DNA from 4 places in the Mesorhizobium sp. M0058 genome. Region 3 is predicted to be linked to each of the others. Evidence: predicted binding sites of a transcription regulator. Region 3 holds the regulator's gene; each other region holds the start of a gene.

Region 1 (5,757 bases), on a different contig from region 3:
GCCGGGCGCGAAAAGCGCATCTATGCCGTGCCGCCCTTCACCGATGTCGTCAGCCTCGACTTCGAGGATCATCCCTTCGAGGTCCAGACCTTCGACCTGCCCTGTGCGCTGTGCGCGGCGGAAAATGTCTATCTCGACGAGGTCATCCTCGACGACCATGGCGACCACATGTTCGTCTGCTCCGACACCGACCATTGCGAGAAGCGGCGCGCCGAAGGACATCGCGGCCACCTTGCGGCTGAAAGCCATGTTACCGCAGGAAAGATGAGGCCAGCAGAATGACCGGCGACCCACTGCTGCGCGTCTCCGAACTGTCCAAATTCTACGGCTCGCGCGTCGGCTGCGAGAATGTCACCTTCGACCTGTGGCCGGGTGAGGTTCTGGCCGTCGTCGGCGAATCCGGCTCCGGCAAGACGACGCTGCTCAACTGCCTGTCGACGCGGCTGCTACCATCTTCTGGCACCGCCAGCTACCGCATGCGCGACGGCCAGTTCCGCGAACTCTACCGTATGAGCGAGGCCGAGTGCCGCTTCCTGATGCGCACCGACTGGGGCTTTGTTCATCAGAACCCCGCCGACGGCTTGCGCATGACGGTGTCTGCCGGCGCCAATGTCGGCGAGCGGCTAATGGCGGTCGGTGACCGCCATTACGGCAAGATCCGCGCCACTGCCGTCGACTGGCTGTCGCGCGTCGAGATCGACGAGGACCGCATCGACGACGAGCCGCGCGCCTTTTCCGGCGGCATGCGCCAGCGCCTGCAAATCGCCCGCAACCTCGTCAACGGACCGAGGCTGGTGTTCATGGACGAGCCGACCGGCGGCCTCGACGTCTCGGTGCAGGCGCGCCTGCTCGATTTGCTGCGCGGGTTGGTCACCGATCTCGGCCTGGCGGCCATCGTCGTCACCCACGATCTCGCCGTCGCCCGGCTTCTGTCGCAGCGTATTATGGTGATGAAAGACGGCCGTGTCGTCGAAAGCGGCCTGACGGATCGCGTGCTCAACGATCCCCGCGCGCCTTACACGCAATTGCTTGTTTCCTCGATTCTACAGGTGTGAAGATGGCGCCAAGGCACCCCCCTCTGGCCTGCCGGCCATCTCCCCCTCAAGGGGGGAGATCAGCAGCTTTTATGTCCCGCCCCTTCTACGATGCAGAAGAATGGCGAAGTCGAACGCGACAGCCAATCTCCCCCCTTGAGGGGGAGATGCCTGGCAAGGCAGAGGGGGGTGTTGGCCCGCGGACGAACAACGATTGGAGAACCTTCTGATGCCGACGCCCCTCGTTGTTTCCGGCGTCGCCAAAAGCTTCACCATGCATCTGCGCGACGGCATCAGATTGCCGGTTGTCGCCGGCGTCTCATTCTCGATCCGGGCCGGTGAATGCGCCGTGCTCGGCGGGCCTTCCGGCGCCGGCAAAAGCTCGATCCTGAAAATGCTCTATGGCAATTATGCCGTCGATGAAGGCCAGATCATCGTTCAGCATGAGGGCGGCCTGATCGATCTCGCCATCGCCAGCCCGCGCACGGTGCTTTCCGTGCGCCGCCAGACGATCGGCTATGTCAGCCAGTTCCTGCGCACCGTGCCGCGCGTCTCCGCGCTCGACGTGGTCGCCGAGCCGCTGGTCGAACGCGGCGAGGACCGCGAGAGCGCGCGGAAAAAAGCACGCACCTTGCTGGGGCAGCTCAATTTGCCGGAAAAGCTCTGGGCGCTGCCGCCGGCGACTTTCTCGGGAGGTGAGCAGCAGCGCGTCAATATCGCGCGCGGCTTCATCACCGAGCATCCGGTCTTGCTGCTCGACGAGCCGACAGCTTCGCTCGATTCGAAAAACCGCGACGTTGTGGTTGCGTTGATCGCCGCCAAGAAGGCCGGCGGTGTCGCCTTGCTCGGCATCTTCCATGACCCGGATGTGCGTGACGCCGTCGCCGATCGCATCATCGACGTGACCTCTTTCGCCGCCGGAAAAATCGCTGCATGAGCAGGAAACTATCGGAAGCGCCGTTGGTCCACGCCACGGCGCAGGTCGAGAACTCGACATTGGGGCGCTGGACAGAGATCGCCGACCGCAGCCGCGTGTCCGAAAGCATCCTCGGCGACTATTCCTACATCATGCAGGACTGCGTCGTCTGGTGCGCGACCATCGGCAAGTTCTCCAACATAGCCGCCGCCGTGCGCATCAACGCCACAAACCACCCGACCTGGCGGCCGACGCTGCATCACTTCACCTATCGCGCCTCCGACTATTGGGACGACGCCGAGCACGAAACAGAATTCTTCGCCCAGCGCCGCGCCAAACGCGTCTCCATCGGCCACGACACCTGGCTCGGCCACGGCTCGACCATCCTGCCCGGCGTCACCGTCGGCGATGGTGCTGCCGTAGGCGCCGGCGCTGTGGTGTCGAAGGATGTCGCGCCCTACACCATCGTTGGCGGGGTGCCAGCCAAGCCGATCCGCGAGCGTTTCGATCGCCGCACGGCCGAACGCTACCAGGCGCTCGCCTGGTGGGACTGGGACCACGCCAGGCTGCGCGCCGCGCTCGACGATTTTCGCGTACTCGAGGCAGACGCGTTCCTCGAGAAATACGGCGCCTGATCGGGTGCGATCACCCCCACTTGCCGCACGGCTGTGGAGCGTAACAAAACTGACATCGTGATGACATGGCAGGTTCATGTCGCTGCGCTAGGCGAGAACCAGACGATCAATTCAGGTCTGGAACTCTTCGATGTTATCGACCCCTGCCACGCTCGAAATCCGCGGCGTCTCGCGCCGATTTGGCAAGAACACCGCCGTCAGCGCCATCGACCTGTCGATCCCGCAGGGCCAGATGGTCGGCATCATCGGTCGTTCCGGCGCCGGCAAATCCACCCTCCTTCGCATGATCAACCGTCTCATCGACCCCAGCCAGGGATCGATTTTTTTTGACGGTGCCGAGGTCTCGCGGCTGCGTGGCTCGCCGCTGCGACGCTGGCAGCGCGACTGCGCCATGATCTTCCAGCAGTTCAACCTGGTGCCGCGCCTCGATGTGCTGACCAATGTGCTGCTCGGCCGTCTCAATCATCGCTCGACCTTTTCCAACCTGCTCGGCATGTTTACCCGCGCCGAATGCGCTGAGGCGATTGCAGCACTCGAGCGCCTCGACATCGCCCGCACCGCACTGCAGCCAGCCGGCACGCTGTCTGGCGGCCAGCAGCAGCGCGTCGCCATTGCTCGCGCCATGATGCAGCAGCCCAAGGTGCTGCTCGCCGATGAGCCGATCGCTTCGCTCGACCCGCTCAACGCCAAGGTGGTGATGGACTCGCTGCAGGACATCAACCTGCGCGAAGGCATCACCGTCGTCACCAATCTGCACACGCTGGACACCGCCCGCACCTATTGCAACCGCATCATCGGCATGGCTGCCGGCAAGATCGTCTTCGACGGTCCGCCGGAAGCGCTCAACCGCGAGGCCGTGCGCCTGGTCTATGGCGCCGACGGCAACGGCGTCGATATCTCCGAGGCCATCACCTCGACCAGCATCGCCTACAAGCAAAAGATCGCCGCATCCGCCAGCCCGCTCGAGCCCGCATTCCCCGGGTACTGATCCATGATCCCGAAAAGTGGATACCGGTTTTCGGAAAAGATCATGGACCAAAACTGAGCCGCACTGGATCGACCGCCCGCGTCAAGGGCACTTGCAAAAATCAAGAACGCTGCCGGCGCGGGGCCGGAACTTACAGGAGAGACATCAAATGTTCAGGAAGATGGTATTCGGCGCCGTTTCGGCGCTCGCCATGGCAACCAGCGCCGCGCATGCGGCCGACCTCAAGGAATTCCGCGTCGGCATCCTCGGCGGAGAGAACGAAACCGACCGCCTGCGCAACTATCAGTGCCTGGCCGATCACCTGAAGACCGAATTCGGCTTCGAAAAGGTCTCGCTGTTCCCCGCCGCCGACTATGACGGCGTCATCCAGGGCCTGCTCGGCGGCACGCTCGACTTCGCCGAACTCGGCGCTTCCGGCTACGCCAGCGTCTACATCAAGGACCCGAAGGCGGTCACCCCGATCCTCACCACCCAGCAGACCGACGGCGCCACCGGCTATTATTCCATCGGCCTGGCGCTGAAGTCTTCGGGCATTACCGACATCAAGTCGGCCAAGGGCAAGAAGCTCGGCTACGCCGATCCGGACTCGACCTCGGGCTACCTGATCCCGCTGACCCAGATCCCGAAGGACACCGGCGCCTCGAACGACGCCTACTTCGCCTCGACCCAGTTCAATGGCGGCCATGAAAACAACATCCTCGCCGTTCGCGACGGCAAGGTCGACGTTGCGGTTGACGATTCCTCCGGCATCGGCGACTTCAAGAACGGCTACACCTCCGGCACCTTCCACAAGGTCACCGCCAAGGGCGCCGTCGACCCCAACGACTTCGTCGAAGTCTGGCGCTCGGGCCTGATCCCGAACGGCCCGCTGGTCGTGCGCACCGCGCTCGGCGACGACATGACCGCCAAGCTTGCCGCCTTCTTCACCGACCTGCCGAAGAAGGACAAGGCCTGTTTCGAAGGCGTCGAAGGCGGCGACTTCACCGGTTACGTCCCGGTCAAGCCTGACTTCTACAACGTCATCGTCGAAGCCCGTAAGGCAGCCATCGGCGGCTGACGGCAAAATCAGAAAGGGCGACGTGAAAAACGCCGCCCTTTTTGCATGTCCCGATCATGACCATCTCAGCAACAGCCCGCTCCAACGCGACCCTGCAGGTAGCCAACGCCTGGCAGCGCCAGATATCGTTGCGGCGGCTTTATACCATCCTCGGCGTCGGCCTGCTGCTGGCGGCGACGCTGTCGAGCATGTGGTTCGCCGACGAGGCCAATGCCGGTCACTTCTGGGACCGGCTGCCGCATATATTCGACTTCCTCAGCTGGCTGATCCCGAAGGACTGGAACGACGTCTGGCGGGCGCTGTTCGACATCGCCTCGCCGCATGACACCGGCACCCAGGAGTTCAACTTCCCGCTCGGCCGCGTCTATGTCTGGGGCGGCTTCTACATCCCCGAATATTTCGAGCTGATGCTGACCACACTCAACGTGGCGCTGGTCTCGACTTTCATCGGTTTCATCTTCGCCGTGCCGTTTTCGTTCATCGCCGCGCGCAACCTGACGCCGCATCCGGCGCTGCGGCTCGTCGTCAAGCGCTTCATGGAATTGCTGCGCGCCTTTCCCGAAATCGTCATTGCCGGCCTGTTCGCCGCCATTGTCTCGACCGGGCCGATCGCAGCCATCATCGCCATCGGCCTGCATTCGATCGGCGCGCTCGGCAAGCTGTTCTATGAAATCAACGAGAACATCGACATGCGCGCCGAAGAGGGCCTGAAAGCGGTCGGCGGCAACTGGTTCGAGCGCGTGCGCTTCGCCGACCTGCCGCAGGTGCTGCCCAATTTCATGTCCTACACATTGCTGCGCGTCGAGATCAACGTGCGGGCCTCGACCATTATCGGCGCCGTCGGCGGCGGCGGTATCGGCGAGGAACTGAAGCTCTCGATATCGCGCGGTTTCGGCGCCAAGACGGTGGCGTTGGTGCTGCTGTTGTTCACGACGATCTTCATCGTCGACCAGTTCTCCGCCTGGCTGCGCCGCAAGCTGGTCGGCGAGCAAGCTTTTCTGATGAGCGCTTAAATGACCGCTTTGACCACTGATCAGGTCCAGTCGATCGAGGAACGCTATCCGCAAATCTTTCGGCGGCCGGCCTACAAGCGATTCGCGCCGCTGTTCCTGTTCGGCGGCATCCTG
Region 2 (5,757 bases), on a different contig from region 3:
ACGCGCACCCCCTCCGGCCATGTGCTGGCCCGCATCGGCTTTGCCCTGATCATCGGCGGCGCGATCGGCAATCTGATCGACCGCGCCGTCTACGGCCACGTCATCGACTATATATTGTTCCACACGCCGGTATGGTCCTTCGCCGTCTTCAACCTTGCCGATGCCTTCATTTCGGTCGGCGCGGCGCTGGTCGTCTTCGACGAGTTCATCGGCTGGCGGCGCGAGGCCAAGCCGCAAGGCCCAGAAGCCTGACGGCCCGACTCTTTTGACCAATTGACCTCGCCGGACGGTCGCCGCACAGTTCGGCCAGAGCCAGCCAATGCCGACCGCCAGCCTTTGCGAAGCCGAGGAGAAGAGATGCCTGAAACCTTCAAAGCCATCCTCGTTTCGCGCGACGCCGAAAAGAAGCAATCGGTCGAGATCGTCGATTTCGGCGAAGCCGATCTGATGGAAGGCGACGTAACTGTCGCGGTCGAGGCGACGACGGTCAACTACAAGGACGGGCTGGCCATCACTGGGAAAGCGCCAGTGATCCGCCGCTGGCCGCTGGTGCCGGGCATCGATTTCGCCGGAACCGTCCTCTCCTCATCGCATGCCGACTGGCGCAAGGGCGACAAGGTCATCCTCAATGGCTGGGGCGTCGGCGAGACGCATTTCGGCGCCTATGCCGGGCGCGCCCGCGTCAACGGCGGCTGGCTGGTGCCGTTGCCCGACGGCATCAGCGCGCACGATGCGATGGCGGTCGGCACCGCCGGCTATACGGCCATGCTCAGCGTCATGGCGCTGGAGCGGCACGGCATCCTGCCGGATCGCGGCCCGGTGGTGGTGACGGGTGCAGCCGGCGGCGTTGGGTCGGTCGCAGTCTCGATCCTGTCCAGCCTTGGCTATCACGTCATCGCCTCGACCGGCCGCAACGCCGAAAGCTCCTATCTGATCGACCTCGGTGCCGCCGAAGTGATTTCGCGCGAGGAACTCTCCCAGCCGGCCAAGCCGCTGGCCAAGGAGCGCTGGGCCGGCGGCATCGATGCCGTCGGCAGCCACACGCTGGCCAATGTGCTGTCGATGACCGCCTATGGCGGCGCGGTCGCCGCCTGCGGCCTGGCGAGTGGCATGGATCTGCCGTCGAGCGTCGCCCCGTTCATCCTGCGCGGCGTCTCGCTGCTCGGCATCGATTCAGTGATGGCGCCAAAGGCTGTGCGGCTGGAAGCCTGGCGCCGCATCGGCAGCGATCTTGATCTCAAGAAGCTCGCCGGCCTGTCGACGACCATCGGCTTCGACGGCATCATCACCGCCGCCCACGACATCGTCGAGGGCAAGATCAGGGGGCGCATGGTCGTGGATATGTGAGGCCCCGAAGCCACCAGAACGGGCGGCAAAAATGCATGACCGCTAAAATTCGAACGATCCGCCGCGCTTTTCCATAATCTCTATCTGGCAAGGAGTTCCGCATGATCGCGGAGTCCGCCAGGAAAGAGAAGAGCCGCGCCGAAAGCATCGACGGGCCGAACCCGGCGACGCCCAAGCGGCAGCATGTTGCCGCGCCGCCGCTGGCGCCGGATTTGCCGCGCCCCACGTCCGAGGGCCTGCCGTTCCTGACGGTGGTCGCCAGTGTCGTGCTGGCGGGCCTCTCCCACCTCACCGGTGCGCCGATCTTCATCACCCTCGGCCTGCTGGCGACAGGCCTTGCCGGCGTCGCCATGCACCTGCGCAGCCGGCGCACCGTCCGCCGCGCGGCGGCCTTGCTCGACGAAACCGCGGCCCGTAGCCGCGCCGAAATCGAGACGCTGGCCGACCGCATGTGGGAGATGCAGGAGAGCGAGGAGCGTTTTCGCGGGCTGATCGATGCGCTCGGCGATCTCGTCGTCCACCGCGACCGCGACGGCCACATCGTCTATGCCAACATGGTTTTCGCCGGCCTCGTCGGAACCGATCAGCGCGACCTTGCCGGCAGGACTCTGGCCGACCTCGGCATCGATGTCGGTATCGTTCCCGACGCCGCCTTTTCGGATCACGAATGCCTGAGTTCCACCGACGTCTCCATCCGCACGCCGAACGGTCCGCGCTGGTTCTCGTGGATCGAACTGTCGGTGCGCGACAAGGATAGCGGCGCCGTCTCGCACCGGGCGATTGCCCGTGACATCACCGCCCGCAAGCGCGCCGAATCCTCGTTGATCACCGCGCGCGAGCGCGCTGAATATGCCAGCCAGGCCAAGTCGCGCTTCCTCGCCACCGTCAGCCATGAGATCCGCACGCCGATGAACGGCATCATGGGCATGGCCAAGCTACTGGCCGACACCAATCTGTCGCCCGAGCAGCGCACCTATGTCGGCGCCGTCTCGACCTCGGCCAGCGCGCTTTTGGCGCTCATCGAAGACCTGCTCGACTATTCCAAGATCGAGGCCGGCCGCTTCGACCCGGAACCGCAGCCGACATCGTTGCGTGAAATTGCCGACAACATCATCGAACTGATGGCGGCGAAAGCCTTCGCCAAGAACATCGGCCTCGGCTGTCATGTCGAGCCCGACGTGCCACAGATGATCATGGCCGATCCGGGAAGAGTCAGGCAGGTGCTGCTCAACCTGATCGGCAATGCGATCAAGTTCACCGACACCGGCGGCGTGCTGGTTTCGGTTGCACGGGCCCGCACCGAGACCAGCGACCGCATCTGCTTCACCGTCGCCGACACCGGCCCTGGCCTGCGCGAAGAGGATATGGAGCGCATCTTCGAGGAGTTCGAACAGTCCGACGGCACCTCGACCCGCACCCATGGCGGCGCCGGCCTCGGTCTGGCCATATCGAGGCGCCTGGTCGCCGCCATGGGCGGTGCCATTTCGGTGTCGAGCCGGCTTGGCGAGGGATCGGAATTCGTCTTCGAGATCCCGGCCGCAGGAGCAACCGAAGCACCGCAGAACCGGCAGAACATCCTCGCCGGCCGGCGCGCCGTGATCGTGTCGAAGAACGCCGTCGAGGCGGACGCCATCGCCCGCACCATCCGCGCCCATGGCGGCGCCGTCGACGTCGCCGCAACCGCTTCCCAGGCGACGCCCTTCGCCGAACATTGCGATGTGCTGTTGATCGACGCGGCCCTGGAGGACGGCGACGGCAGACTGCTCAAGCGCCTGCGCCAGAGTGGCTTTGCCGATTGCGAGGCGATCACGCTGATCGCGCCGACCGACCGCGGCATGCTTGGCGAATTCCGCACCAGCGGCTACGCCACCTTCTTGGCGAGGCCGGTGCGCGGCGAAACCCTGCTGCGCGTGCTGCTGACCAGTCATGCCCCTGCCTTGCCGCCGCCCAAGCCGGAAAAGACCGGCGCGTCCTCGCTTCGTGCCCATGGCGGGCGCCAGCAAGGTTTGTCGGTGCTGATCGCCGAAGACAACGACATCAACGCCATGCTTGCCCGCGCCACGCTTTTGAAGGCGGGACATCGCGTGAAAGTGGTCGGCAATGGCAAGGCCGCGGTCGAGGCGGTGACCGAAGCCGGGCTGAAAAATCGCTTCGATGTGGTGCTGATGGATTTGCACATGCCGGTCATGGACGGGCTGGACGCGATCGCCGCCATCCGCCGCCACGAGGAGGAAATGGCTGTGCCGCCGGTTCCGATCATGGTGCTTTCGGCCGACAGCCAGGAAAAGACCCGCCACACCGTGCTCGCCCATGGCGCCAGCGGCTTTGTCACCAAGCCGCTCGATCCCGACGCGCTGGTCCATGCCGTCGAGGGCCAGGTGGCCGCCTGAATTCATGTCCCTCAAAAGTGGCCCCGGTTTTGAGAAGACGACATGCACAAAACAAAGACAGAAGCGCGTCGCGTGAATCGTCCCAGCGCGACGCGACGCTGGCGCAATCCTCGCGTCACGTAGGTAGCCGAATGAGGGTTTTCGCCAGCCGACGAAGTATTGCCCGTCGCGCCGTATCACGGTACTGTCACAATCCTGTTGCACCTACACCGTATCCCCGTGCCAAGAGGGATGGCTCGAAGGAGAATCACTCGTGCATACAGTTATGCCGGAATGTGACACTCGGCCCAGCGCAGGCGGCGCTTTGCTCGCCGCGCGGAACGCCGATGCCGTCGCAACAGGCGCACCGCTGGGCCGTATCGGCAATCTCGAAGTGCGGCTTGCCCGCAATGAGGCCGAGATCGCCGCCGCGCAGGAAGTGCGCTACCGGGTGTTTTATGACGAGCTTGGCGCCAGGAAGGACCTGTTCCAGGCGCAGGACCGGCGCGACGCCGACCGCTTCGACCCGCTGTGCGACCATCTGCTGGTGCTTGACACCTCGATCTCCGGCCCCGAGCATCGCCGCATCGTCGGCACTTACCGCCTGCTGCGGCAAGAGATTGCGGCGACCGCCGGCGGCTTCTATTCCGAAGGCGAGTTCGAACTGACCAAGCTGATCGCCCGCCATCCCGGCCAGCGCTTCCTTGAGCTCGGCCGCTCCTGCGTGCTGCCGGAATACCGCTCGAAGCGCACCATCGAGGCGCTGTGGCAAGGCATCTGGGCCTACATCAACCACTATGAGATCGGCGTGATGACCGGTTGTGCCTCGTTCCCTGGCACGGTGCCGGCTGCGCATGCCGAGGCGCTCACCTACCTTGCCCATCACTGCCGGACCAACTCCGCCTGGGATGTGCGGGCGGTCTCCGGGCGCTATTGCTCGATGGACCTGATGCCGATCGAGGCGGTCAACGCCAAGGCGGCGATCGCGGCCATGCCGCCGTTGGTCAAGGGCTATCTGCGCGTCGGCGCCCGCATCGGCGACGGCTGCGTCATCGACCGTGAGTTCTCCACGGTCGATGTGTTCGTGGTGATGCCGGTCAAGGAAATCGGCGCCCGCTACGTCAACTATTATGGCGGGGAAGTGCAGCGCTTTGCGGCGTGAGGCAGTAGGCAGTAGGCAGTAGGCAGTAGTGAAGGCTGCCGCGAATTGCTGACTACCGACTATTCCCTATTCCCTAATCCCTCTCCCTACGGAATATCCTCCGGTCGCCGTCCCGGGCGGCTCTTGTAGGACGGAAAGGTCCAGCCGAATTTCAGCGCGCCGCCGCGCACCAGGAAAGCCGCGACGAAGCCGGCGACATCCGAGGCGAGCGGTGGCAGGCCGGCAAGATCGCCAAGTGTGTAGAGGCCGGCGCCCGCGAGTGCGGCGGTGACGTAGATTTCGGGCCTGAGCAGCACCGATGGCTCGCCGGCCAGCAGATCGCGCAGGATGCCGCCGAACGTAGCTGTCAGCACGCCCATAACAACGGAGACGACCGGCGAGCCGGTGATGGCCAGCCCCTTGGCCGCGCCCATTACGGAAAAGGCCGCCAATCCGATGGCGTCGAGCCAGAGCAGCCATTTCCAGCGGGATTCGACGCGGTGAGCGATGAAGAAGACCAGCACCGCAACCGCCGCGCAAACCAGCACATAGCCGGAGTTGGCGACCCAAAAGACGGGCAGGTTGAGGATGACGTCGCGAAGCGTGCCGCCGCCAATGCCGGTGACGCTGGCCAGAAACAGGAAGCCGATAATGTCGAGCTGCTTGCGCGAAGCCGCCAACGCCCCGGTCGCGGCAAAGACGGCGACGCCGGCATAGTCGAGGAGGTCGATGGGTGTCAGGGACATGAGGTAGTAGGGATTGGGAATTAGGGAAAGTATGAATAACACGAAGCCGCGCGATTGATACGCCTGCCTATTCCCTATTCCCTATTCCCTATTCCCTATTCCCTATTCCCTATTCCCTATTCCCTATTCCCTATGCCCTACTGGCTATTCCCTA
Region 3 (5,757 bases):
GATCCTGCCGGCGGCACTGCCCGGCATCGTCGGCGCCATCCTGTTGACGGCGTCGCGCGCCATCGGCGAGACGATGATCGTCGTGCTGGCGGCGGGCGTCGCCGCCAATCTGACGGCCAATCCGTTCGAGGCGATGACGACCATCACCGTCAAGATTGTCAACCAGCTGACCGGCGATCTCGAGTTCAACTCGCCGCAGACGCTGGTCGCCTTCGCGCTCGGCCTGACGCTGTTCGCGCTGACGCTGGTGATGAACATCGTCGCCCTCTACATCGTGCGCAAGTACCGGGAGCAGTACGAATGACCGACATCCCCCTGGACACGATGGCGGGTGCCGTCGCGCGTCCGCGCCGCGACATCGGGCTGAAGGCGCGCTATGCCGCCGAACGCCGGTTCCGCATCTATGGCGTGATTGCGATCTCGGTGGGCCTGGCGTTCCTGGCCATCATGTTGATCACCATCGTCTCGAAAGGCTACACCGCCTTCTGGCAGACGACGGTGACGCTTCCGATCACCTTCGATGAGAAGGTCATCGACCCCTCGAACAAGCGTGCCACAGACCCGAATGTGCTGATCAAGGCGAACTATCCCAAGCTCGCCGAAAACGCGCTGGTGGCCAAGCTCGGCATCGATCCGGCCAACAAGCCGATGATGCTGAAGCTCAGGGGCTTCCTGTCGGAAGGCGCCCGCGTCCAGCTGCGCGACATCGTCTCCGCCGATCCGTCGGTGATCGGCAGGACGCGTGACGTCGACATCCTGGCTGCCGCGAACCTCGACTCGGCCTTCAAGGGTCAGATCGACCTCGGCGTCGATGAAGCGCGCCGCAAGGTGTCCAACCAGCAGATCGACTGGATGAACAAGCTTAAAGCCGACGGCGTGATGGCCGAGCATTTCAACACCGGCCTGTTCACCTATGGCGCCTCCAGCCGGCCCGAAACGTCGGGCATGGGCGTGGCGATCATCGGCTCGTTCTACATGATGGTGATCGTGCTGTTGCTGGCGCTGCCGATCGGCGTCGCCGCCTCGATCTATCTCGAGGAATTCGCCAAGAAGAACCGCTTCACCGACCTGATCGAGGTCAACATCAACAATCTCGCGGCGGTGCCGTCGATCGTCTTCGGTCTGCTTGGCCTTGCCGTGTTCATCAACTTCCTCGGCATGCCGCGCTCGGCTTCCTTCGTCGGCGGCCTGGTGCTGACCTTGATGACATTGCCGACCATAATCATCGCCACGCGCGCCGCCCTCGCCGCGGTGCCGCCGTCGATCCGCTCGGCGGCCCTAGGTCTCGGCGCCTCCAAGATGCAGATGGTGTTCCATCACATCCTGCCGCTTGCCGCCCCAGGCATCCTTACCGGCACCATCATGGGCCTGGCGCGTGCGCTCGGCGAGACAGCACCGCTGCTCTTGATCGGCATGGTCGCTTTCGTCGCCGATTATCCGACGACGCCTTTCGATCCGGCGACCGCGCTGCCGGTTCAGATCTATATGTGGGCAAACGAGGCTGAGCGCGCTTTTGTCGAGCGCATGTCCGGCGCCATCATCATCCTGCTCGTCTTCCTCATGGCCATGAACATCACCGCGATCGTGCTCCGGCGCCGGTTCGAGCGGCGCTGGTAGAAAAAAGGCAATTTGGTATGAACATCATGACCGAACAGTCCCTTGAGAATGCAGTGGGCGACAAAATGAACGCCAAGTCGAACGAAGTCATCAAGATGCGCGGCGACAAGGTCGGCGTCTTCTACGGCGAGAAGCAGGCGTTGTTCGACGTCAATCTCGACATCCGCCAGAACCAGGTGACGGCGCTGATCGGCCCGTCCGGCTGCGGCAAGTCGACCTTCCTGCGCTGCCTCAACCGCATGAACGACACCATCGATTCGGCGCGGGTGACCGGCAAGATCACGCTCGATGAAGACGACATCTACGACAAGAACATCGATGTCGTCGAACTGCGCGCCCGCGTCGGCATGGTGTTCCAGAAACCCAACCCGTTCCCGAAGTCGATCTACGAGAACGTCGCCTACGGCCCGCGCATCCATGGGCTGGCCAAGCGCAAGTCCGACATGGACCAGATCGTCGAGCAGAGCCTGAAGAAGGCTGCGATCTGGAACGAGGTCAAGGACCGCCTGCAGGAGCCCGGCACCGGCCTGTCCGGCGGCCAGCAGCAGCGCCTGTGCATCGCGCGCGCCATCGCCGTGTCGCCGGAGGTGATCCTGATGGACGAGCCCTGCTCGGCGCTCGATCCGATCGCCACCGCCCGTGTCGAGGAGCTGATCGACGAACTGCGCCAGAACTACACGATCGTCATCGTCACCCACTCGATGCAGCAGGCGGCGCGCGTCTCGCAGCGCACGGCGATGTTCCATCTCGGCTATCTCGTCGAGGAGGGCGCCACCGACAAGATGTTCACCAACCCCGACGACAAGCGCACCCAGGACTACATTACCGGCCGCTTCGGCTGAGCCGTCCGGCGGGTGAATTTTCAGGCACGAGGACCAAGATCATGGGTGAACATACCGTCGCCTCCTTCGATGAAGAGCTCGGGCAGATCAGCAAGCTGATCCGCGACATGGGCGATCTGGCAGGCTCGATGGTCAGCGGCTCGACCAGGGCGCTGCTCAATTCGGACAATGCGCTGGCACAGCGTGTCGTTTCCGACGACGCCATCATGGATGCGCGCCAGCGCGAACTGGACGACCGCGCCATCACGCTGATCGCCAAGCGCCAGCCGATGGCCAACGATCTGCGCGCCGTGGTCGGCTCGATCCGCATGGCGGGCGACCTCGAGCGCATCGGCGACCTCGCCAAGAACATCGCCAAACGCGTCGGCACCGTGGGCTTGAGCGTCACGCCGCGCGACCTCTCGCACTCCATCGATGCCATGGCGCAACTGGTGCTGATCCAGGTGCAAGGCGTCGTCGAGGAATATGCCGCCACCGATGCGGCAGCGCTTGCAAAACTCAGGAATGACGACGAGCGCATCGACGTCAAATACACGTCCGTGTTTCGTGAGCTCTTGACCTACATGATGGAAGACCCTCGCAACATCACCGCCTGCACGCATCTCTTGTTCTGCGCCAAGAATCTTGAGCGCATCGGCGATCATGTCACCAACATCGCCGAAAATGCGTATTATGTGCTGACCGGCCAGCAATTGCCCGCCAATCGTCCGAAGCAGGACGAGACGGCGATGGCCACGCCGGCCTGATGAGGGTGAACTGCCTATGATCGCGCCACGCATCATGGTCGTGGAGGACGAGGAGCCGCTGGGCGTGCTCCTCCGCTACAACCTCGAATCCGAAGGCTATCAGGTCGAGGTGGTGACACGCGGCGACGAAGCCGAGATCCGCCTGCAGGAAAACGTGCCCGATCTCCTGGTGCTCGACTGGATGGTGCCCGCTGTTTCCGGCATCGAGCTCTGCCGGCGGCTTAGAGTGCGGCCCGAAACCGAGCGGCTGCCGATCATCATGCTGACCGCGCGCGGTGAGGAAAGCGATCGCGTGCGCGGCCTGTCCACCGGTGCCGACGACTATCTGGTCAAGCCATTCTCGACGCCGGAGTTCATGGCGCGCGTGAAGGCGCTGCTGCGCCGGGCCAAGCCGGAAGTGCTGTCGAGCGTGCTCAAGGTCGGCGACATCGTGCTCGATCGAGAATCGCACCGGGTCTACCGCAAGAAGAGCGAGATCAGGCTCGGACCGACCGAGTTCCGGCTGCTCGAATTCATGATGCGCCATCCCGGCCGCGTGTTCTCGCGCAGCCAACTGCTCGACAATGTCTGGGGCGAGACGATCTATATAGACGAGCGAACCGTCGACGTCCATGTCGGGCGCTTACGCAAAGCGGTCAACAACGGCCGCATGCCGGATGTCATCCGTACCATTCGCGGCGCCGGCTACGCGATCAGGGAAGATTAGGATGCTGCGCGTCGCGCCGTTGCCGGCCATTCAGGCGACATGCTTGCCGGATTTGGCCTGAATGCCCGGCGCGAAAATCTCCTGATCGACGAAGCCGAGCGCGCGCATGGCACAGCCTTCGCGGATCAGCGGCAGCTCGTTGGGCTCGGTGTCGAAGGAGATCGATTTCGAGTGCTGGCCGCCGGCGGTCTGGGCGATCGCTTCGCGCAATGCCGGTTCGATCAGGTCGAAGGCGGCGGCGCTGACGCCTACCATGGCGACGGGTGCCGGATCGATCAGCGCAAACAGGCTGCCGAGGCCGAAGCCGAGCGCCTCGCCGGCCCTGCGATAGGCTTCGCGCTCCGGGCCGTCGGTTTCGCGGGCGCGCGCGGCGAGTGCGCGCATATCAGCGTCGCCGATATCGACCGGCTCGGCATCCTCGCCCATCATTTTGGCGCTGCGCCAGATGGCGTAGTTTCCGGCATAGGCTTCCACGCAGCCGCGCCGCCCGCAGCGGCAGAGCGCGCCGCCCGGACGGTGGATCATGTGGCCGAACTCGCCGCCCGAGGAATGGGTGCCGGTGAACAGTTCGCCTTTCAGCACCAGGCCCATGCCGATGCCGTGCGATAAGAGGATGGCGATAAAATTGTCGCGGTAGCGCTCGGGCTGGCGCCATTGCAGCGCCACCGCCATCATGTTGCAATCGTTCTCCATGGTGGCAGGAATGCCGAATTCCGCTTCCAACATGTCGGCGAAGGCAATGTCGGTCAGTGGCGTGATCGGCGACCACAGCATGGCGCGCGCCTGCGAATCGGTGATGCCCTGGATGCCCATGGCAATGCGGGCGATGCTCTGGACATCGAGGTCGGGATCCTCAAGCCGCCGCCGGACGATTGCTACGCATTCGCCAATCAGCTCGTCGCGCGGCTTGGTCAGCGTGTCCAGCCGGCGCTGTTCCTCGGCGACGACGTGGCCGGCATAGTCGATGACGGTGACGGACAGGAAATTGAGCGACAGCACGACGGTCATCACCGCCGCCGCTTCCGGGTTGAGACCAAGGCCCACCTGCGGCCGGCCGCGTTTCAGTGCGCCGGTCTCGCCAGGTTTGCCTTCAATCAGGATGCCTTCTTGAATCAGATCAGACGAGATTGCCGATATGGTCGAGTGGCTGAGGCCGGTGGTCGCCGCAATCTCGGTCCGCGACGGCTGGCCGGCCCGGCGCACGGCTGAAATCACCATCGCACGGTTGCGACGGCGCAGATCGTCGTGGCGGATTCCAACCGACATTTGTTTCCTCCCGGCCTCCTCGCGCCTCATGATAGTGACGGCGTTCGACGGCACCAGCCAAATATTGGCAGACGCCGGCAGCCCTGTCATTGTTTATTGCGGACCTCGAAAAAATTCGGCACGGCCATCAGAATCCATCAGAATCGATGTTGACAGCGCGTTATCATTGAACCAGTATTTTTTCGAGGCTCGAAAAAATAGCGCCTCTGTGTGCCGGCCCTCGGGCCAGTTTTGTCGCGCCGCACGCGGCGCAGGGAGGATTATGATGAACAGATTTGCAGCCGCCATGCTGGCGGGTGTCGCCATGTCGCTGGCGCTGATGTCGGTCGCGCAGGCGAAGGACAAGGTCATCGGCGTGTCGTGGTCGAACTTCCAGGAAGAGCGCTGGAAGACCGACGAGGCGGCGATGAAAACGGCGATAGAGGCTGCCGGCGACAAGTACATTTCCGCCGACGCGCAGTCCAATCCCGGCAAGCAGCTGACCGACGTCGAAAGCCTGATCTCGCAGGGCGCCAACTCGCTGATCATCCTGGCGCAGGACGCCTCGGCCATCGGCCCGGCGGTGCAGAAGGCGCTGGAC
Region 4 (5,757 bases), on a different contig from region 3:
CCTCGGTGCCGATCTTCAATTTCTCCTGCGCCTCAGCCAGCGAGCCGGCCGATATCACCAGCATGGCAGCGCCCGCTGCCGATATGATCCATCTTGAAATCTGCATTTTGGTTCCCCTTGCGCGCCGTTCTCTTGCCGGCCACCGAAAGGCAGCCAAGCATGGTGAGGCAGCGCAGGCAAGTATTTTGCCTGACGGTGATCGAAGGTTCAGCCGGCGGGGCGGAAATGCTTGGAGAGCTTGAGGCCTTGCGCCTGGTAATTCGAGCCGAGATCGGTGCCGTAAAGCGCCTGCGGCCGCTTCAGCATGTGTTCGTAGACCAGCCGGCCGACGATCTGGCCGTGGTCGAGGATGAACGGCACTTCGTGGCTGCGCACTTCGAGCACCGCCCGGCTGCCGGTGCCGCCTGAGGCCGAATGGCCGAAGCCCGGATCGAAGAAGCCGGCATAGTGAACACGGAATTCGCCAACCAGCGGATCGAAGGGCGTCATCTCGGCGGCGTAGAGCGGCGGCACGTGCACGGCTTCGCGGCTGACCAGGATGTAGAACTCGTCCGGGTCGAGCACCAGTTCGCCGGCGCCGCTCTTATAGAGCGGCTCCCAGAAATCGACGGCATCCTGGGCGGCGCGCTTGTCGACATCGACCAAGCCGGTGTGATGCTTGCCGCGATAGCCGACCAGGCCGTTCTGGTCGCCGTCGAGATCGATCGACAGCGCAATGCCGCCGCCGGAAATGTTGGGCGGCTCGGTCGCCACCAGCATCTCGGCGCGGTGCAATTCGTTCAGTTCTGCCTCCGACAACAGCGCGTTGCCGGTGCGAAAGCGGATCTGCGACAGCCTCGATCCGGCGCGTACGACGATCGGGAAGGTGCGCGGACTGACTTCGAGATAAAGCGGCCCGTGATAGCCGGGGGCGATCTTGTCGAACTCATGGCCGCGATCGGTCATCACCCGGGTGAAGATGTCGAGCCGGCCGGTCGAGCTCTTCGGGTTGGCCGAGGCCGACACGTTTGCGGGCAGCGCCAGGCTTTCGAGCAGCGGCACGATGTAGACGCAGCCGGTTTCCAGCACCGCGCCCTCGGCGAGACTGAACTCATGCAATTTCAGCCGGTGAAGCTTGTCGGCCACCAGATGATCGGGACCCGGCAGGAAGGAGGCGCGCACGCGAAAAGCCTTGTCGCCGAGCCTGAGATCGAGGCTCGCCGGCTGCACCTGGTCGACATCGAGCGCGCGCGGCGACTTGAGCGCGCCGGACTGAAACAGCGCGGAAATGTCCTGATCGGGAAGAATGCCTGTCTGCCGCAAAAGGCTGGCTCCGCTCCAAGGTCGGTCTCTTTGTGGCAGGTTCTTGCCGCAAAACCGCTGGATATTATTGCGGAACCTGCCTGGTACAAACCTCTTAATGAAGCCGGCAATTGACGCAAGCGCAGGTGAGGTCTAAAGGGTCGTTATCCCGTGGTGATTTGGCCGGTCGGCTTGCAGCCACGTTAAACAAGTCGCTAAAGGACCGTCGGGCCGCAAGGCCATATGGACCGGTTGCGACTTTCGCGGCCGGTTTTTTTGTGTCTGGAACAAAAGCGATGAGCACCAAGAAGCGTAACTGGAAACCTCAGACCGCACTCGTGCACGGGGGAACGCTGCGTTCCCAGTTCGGCGAGACGTCCGAAGCGATGTACCTCACCCAAGGCTATGTCTACGAGACGGCGCAGGCTGCCGAGGCCCGTTTCAAGGGCGAGGAGCCGGGCTTCATCTATTCGCGCTATGCCAACCCTACCGTCGACATGTTCGAAAAGCGCATGTGCGCGCTGGAGGGTGCCGAAGATGCGCGCGCCACGGCGTCCGGCATGGCGGCGGTGACGGCAGCGCTCCTGTGCAGCGCCAAGGCCGGCGACCATATCGTTGCGGCGCGCGCGCTGTTCGGCTCCTGCCGCTGGGTGGTGGAGACGCTGGCGCCGAAATACGGCATCGAGGCAACGCTGGTCGACGGCACCGACATCGCCAACTGGGAAAAGGCGGTGCGGCCGAACACGAAACTGTTCTTCCTGGAAAGCCCGACCAATCCGACGCTGGAAGTGGTCGACATCGCAGCGGTGGCGGCGCTCGCCACCTCGATCGGCGCCAGGCTGATCGTCGACAATGTCTTTGCCACGCCCTTGCAGCAGAAGCCCTTGCAGCTCGGCGCCCATATCGTTGTCTACTCCGCGACCAAGCACATTGACGGCCAGGGACGCTGTCTCGGCGGCATCATCCTGTCGGACAAGAAATGGATCGACGAGAATTTGCACGACTATTTCCGCCACACCGGCCCGAGCCTGTCGCCGTTCAACGCCTGGACGCTGCTCAAGGGCCTGGAGACGCTGCCGGTTCGGGTGCGCCAGCAGACGGAAAGCGCGGCCAAGATCGCGGATTTCCTGGCAGGACGGCCGGAAATCGCCCGCGTCATCTATCCCGGCCGCGCCGACCACCCGCAGGCCGACATCGTCAAGAAGCAGATGACGGGCGGATCGACGCTGATCTGCCTCGACGTTAAGGGCGGCAAGCAGGCGGCCTTCGCCTTGCAGAACGCGCTCGACATCGTGCTGATCTCCAACAATCTCGGCGACGCCAAGAGCCTGATCACCCATCCGGCGACCACCACGCACAAGAACCTCAGCGACGAAGCTCGCGCCGAGCTTGGCATCGGGCCGGGAACGCTCAGGCTGTCGGTCGGTCTTGAGGATACGGACGATCTGCTGGAGGACGTTGCGCAGGCGCTGAAGGCCGCCGGATAGGCCGCGAGGCGTCACGCTCCCGACGAAACCTCTTCCAGTTCGGCCGTCTTGGTGCCGATGGTCATGATGTTGCCGCGCCAGTCGACGGCGCCGCTCAGCCAGCCGCGCGCCCAGATGGCGGGAAGCATCATGTCGCGCACCATCATCGCCGGGACCATGCGCAGCGACAGGTGCCAGCCCTTGGCCGCGGCCAGCGCGCATTCGGGAATGTAGGCCGCCGTCAGCACGGCCAACACCGTGGCCGGCAGGCTGATGCCGGCACTTGCGGCCGCCACCAGCGCCAACGCCAACGGCACGGCGACGCCGGTCAGGATCTCGGGTGCGAAAAACAGCGGGAAAGTGACGCGGCGCAACCGCGCCCAGCGCGCCTGGCGCGACCAGATGTCGGCAAGTCGGCGCTGCCCCAGTGGTTGCTCGAAAGGCGAGGCAACGAGATTGACGCGCAGGCCCAGTCCGTTGACCAGCTTGGTTGCAGCAGCATCCTCGGCGATCTCGGCGGCCAGCGCGCGGATACCGCCACTGGTATCGAGCATCGGCTTGTTCCACAGCATGCTCTTGCCTTGGGCAAAGCCGAGACCGAGCGCCTCGCCGGCATATTGCCAGCGCGCCTGCAGCGTGTTGAGGAACGCGCATTCGACCTCGGCCCAAAAGCCATGCGGCCGAGAGCCGATCGGCGTCGAGCAGATAAGCCCGGTATTGGTCCGCCAGGCCGCCATCAGGTGCTGGACGTAATCCCTTGGCATCAGCACGTTGGAATCCGCCAGAATAACCCAATGATAGCGCGCCGCTTCCCAGCCCTTGACGCAGTTGTTGAGCTTCGGGTTGCTGCTGACGCGGTCGTCGCCGATCAGCAGCCGGGCCGGCACGTTGGGAAACAGGACGATCGCCCTGTTTATCAGTTTGACGACGGGATCGTCGGCGTCAGCGACGCAGAAGATCAGTTCGTAGCGCGGCCAGTCGAGCGAGAAGGCTCGCTGCAGCGTCTCTTGTGTGAACGGCTCCACGCCGCGCGACGGCACGACGATCGACACCGGCGGCTGCTCGTTGGACGGCGGAGGGATGAGACGGCGCGCTTTCAGCTTCGACGATGCAAGCAGGATGCTGGCGAGATTGGAAAGAAGCAAAGCGGAGGAAGCGAAGGCGGCTGTGAGAGCTGGTTCCATCGAGATCTGGTCACTCCGGAAAGGCCGCTCGCGGCTGCTTTGTCAGTCGACAGATGGGCCTTGAGTCGCCGGCAAGGTTTGCGCACACCAACATTGTCATGTGTCACTTAAATGACATTGTTTGTCGGCACCTGCGCTTTGAGGCTGGCAGGACATGCCGCTCTGCGCGTATCAAACCGCATGGCGCGACAAATGTTCCCTGCCGCGCAACCGGAGCAGCCCATGTACCGCGCCGTCACGCGCAACATCGAAGTGCAGGTCAGACCGTTCTACCTGGAGGACCGCTCGGACCCGGCGGAGAACCGCTATGTCTGGGGCTACCAGGTGACGATCGACAACCAGTCGGACGATTTCGTGCAGCTTATGGCGCGTTACTGGCACATCACCGACGGCAGCGGCCGGGTCGAGGAAGTGCGTGGCGCCGGCGTGGTCGGCGACCAGCCTGAGCTCAATCCCGGCGACAGCTATCAATACACGTCAGGCTGCCCGCTCTCGACGCCGTCCGGCTTCATGGTCGGCCACTACACCATGCGCAACAAAAAGGGCGAGACGTTCGACGTCGCTATTCCCGCGTTTTCGCTGGATCTGCCGGGGACGCGGCGGACGGTGAATTAGGGGTTTTCTCCCCATCTCTATACGGGGAGAAATGCCCGGCAGGGCAATGAGGCGCCGCGGACTCATGAGGTTATCTTCCACGCACATGACGTAGGCTATGCGCGGCCATTCACCAAAGTTCGCGCTGCCCCTCATCCGCCCTTCGGGCACCTTCTCCCCGTGAACGGGGAGAAGGAAGAGATGCTACTGAGCTGCAAACTCCGCCGGGTCGAAGTCGTACTGCTTCGAGCAGAACTCGCAGGCGACGTGGATGCCGCCATCTTCGGTGCTGTCCTTGATCTCCTGCGCGGAAAACCCCTCGAGGATGCCGCGTATCTTGTCCCTTGAGCAGGAACATTGGTCGGCGACCGGCACGCCGCCGAAGACGCGCACGCCATGTTCGTGGAACAGCCTGTAGAGCAGCCGCTCGGCGCCGATGGTCGGGTCGATCAGCTCGGTCGGCTCGATGGTGCCGAGCAGCGCCACCAGCTCGCGCCACGAATTGTCGGCCGGCTCCTGCGTCACGTCACGCGGATCGCCGTCGCCGCCCGAAATGTCGGGCACGCGCATGCGCTCGGGCGACTGCGGCAGGAACTGCGCCAGGATACCGCCGGCGCGCCACTGCTCGCGCGCACCGCCGGGGCCGGGCGTCAGCAGCTTGGCCACCGACAGCCTGAGGTCGGTCGGGATCTGCTCCGACTGGCGGAAATAGGTGCGCGCGGCGTCTTCCAGCGTCTCGCCGTCGAGCTGGACGATGCCCTGATAGCGCTGCGTGTGCGCGCCCTGGTCGATGGTCAGCGCCAAAACGCCGCTGCCCAGCAGCGTCTGCTGCGAGGTCTGGCCTGCGGCCACCAGGGCCTCCAGCCGGTCGGCGTCGAAACGCGCATAGGCGCGCAATGACGAAGGCGTGGAGAAATCCGCGACCAGCATGTCGACCGGCCCGTCGGTGCGGGTCTGCAGGATGAACTTGCCTTCGAATTTGAGCGAGGTGCCGAGCAGCACCGTCAGCACACAGGCTTCCGCGAGCAGGCGGGCGACCGGCTCGGGATAGTCGTGACGGTTGAGGATGGCGTCGAGCATCGGCCCGAGTTGCACGGTGCGGCCGCGCACGTCGAGCGGGCCGACCTCGAAGGGTACGACATGATCGTCGCCGGCATAGCCGAACTCGCCGAGTTTGGGGTGATGTTCAGTCACTTGATGCGTTTCCAACATGACAAAGCTCCAGGGCGCGG

What was found. Region 3 encodes PhoB, which activates phosphate uptake and scavenging genes when phosphate is short. Its sites were predicted from a motif close to TGTCATNNANCTGTCAT; they were not measured.
Region 1: phnC (phosphonate ABC transporter ATP-binding protein) is a predicted target of PhoB. The motif match lies at 2,625-2,641, and genes of this name have one in related genera.
Region 2: olsB (l-ornithine N(alpha)-acyltransferase) is a predicted target of PhoB. The motif match lies at 3,923-3,939, and genes of this name have one in related genera.
Region 4: NKJ75_RS22645 (ceramide glucosyltransferase) is a predicted target of PhoB. The motif match lies at 4,032-4,048, and genes of this name have one in related genera.

The regions. Positions count from the first base shown of each region.
Region 1 is NZ_JAMYUQ010000018.1:26,207-31,963, forward strand. It holds gene NKJ75_RS26880 (alpha-D-ribose 1-methylphosphonate 5-phosphate C-P-lyase PhnJ) at 1-282, shown strand, start outside; gene phnK (phosphonate C-P lyase system protein PhnK) at 279-1,055, shown strand; gene phnL (phosphonate C-P lyase system protein PhnL) at 1,264-1,971, shown strand; gene NKJ75_RS26895 (DapH/DapD/GlmU-related protein) at 1,968-2,585, shown strand; gene phnC (phosphonate ABC transporter ATP-binding protein) at 2,716-3,573, shown strand; gene phnD (phosphonate ABC transporter substrate-binding protein) at 3,722-4,630, shown strand; gene phnE (phosphonate ABC transporter, permease protein PhnE) at 4,687-5,643, shown strand; gene phnE (phosphonate ABC transporter, permease protein PhnE) at 5,644-5,757, shown strand, end outside.
Region 2 is NZ_JAMYUQ010000001.1:77,290-83,046, reverse strand. It holds gene lspA (signal peptidase II) at 1-252, shown strand, start outside; gene acuI (acrylyl-CoA reductase (NADPH)) at 358-1,347, shown strand; gene NKJ75_RS00440 (response regulator) at 1,449-3,737, shown strand; gene olsB (l-ornithine N(alpha)-acyltransferase) at 4,003-4,878, shown strand; gene NKJ75_RS00430 (trimeric intracellular cation channel family protein) at 4,965-5,597, opposite strand.
Region 3 is NZ_JAMYUQ010000008.1:826-6,582, reverse strand. It holds gene pstC (phosphate ABC transporter permease subunit PstC) at 1-304, shown strand, start outside; gene pstA (phosphate ABC transporter permease PstA) at 301-1,617, shown strand; gene pstB (phosphate ABC transporter ATP-binding protein PstB) at 1,635-2,459, shown strand; gene phoU (phosphate signaling complex protein PhoU) at 2,501-3,205, shown strand; gene phoB (phosphate regulon transcriptional regulator PhoB) at 3,222-3,911, shown strand; gene NKJ75_RS14850 (ROK family protein) at 3,942-5,177, opposite strand; gene xylF (D-xylose ABC transporter substrate-binding protein) at 5,443-5,757, shown strand, end outside.
Region 4 is NZ_JAMYUQ010000013.1:67,140-72,896, forward strand. It holds gene NKJ75_RS22630 (ABC transporter substrate-binding protein) at 1-106, opposite strand, end outside; gene NKJ75_RS22635 (2'-deoxycytidine 5'-triphosphate deaminase) at 208-1,302, opposite strand; SAM riboswitch at 1,443-1,520, shown strand; gene NKJ75_RS22640 (O-succinylhomoserine sulfhydrylase) at 1,578-2,768, shown strand; gene NKJ75_RS22645 (ceramide glucosyltransferase) at 2,780-3,931, opposite strand; gene apaG (Co2+/Mg2+ efflux facilitator ApaG/CorD) at 4,154-4,546, shown strand; gene NKJ75_RS22655 (Hsp33 family molecular chaperone) at 4,730-5,757, opposite strand, start outside.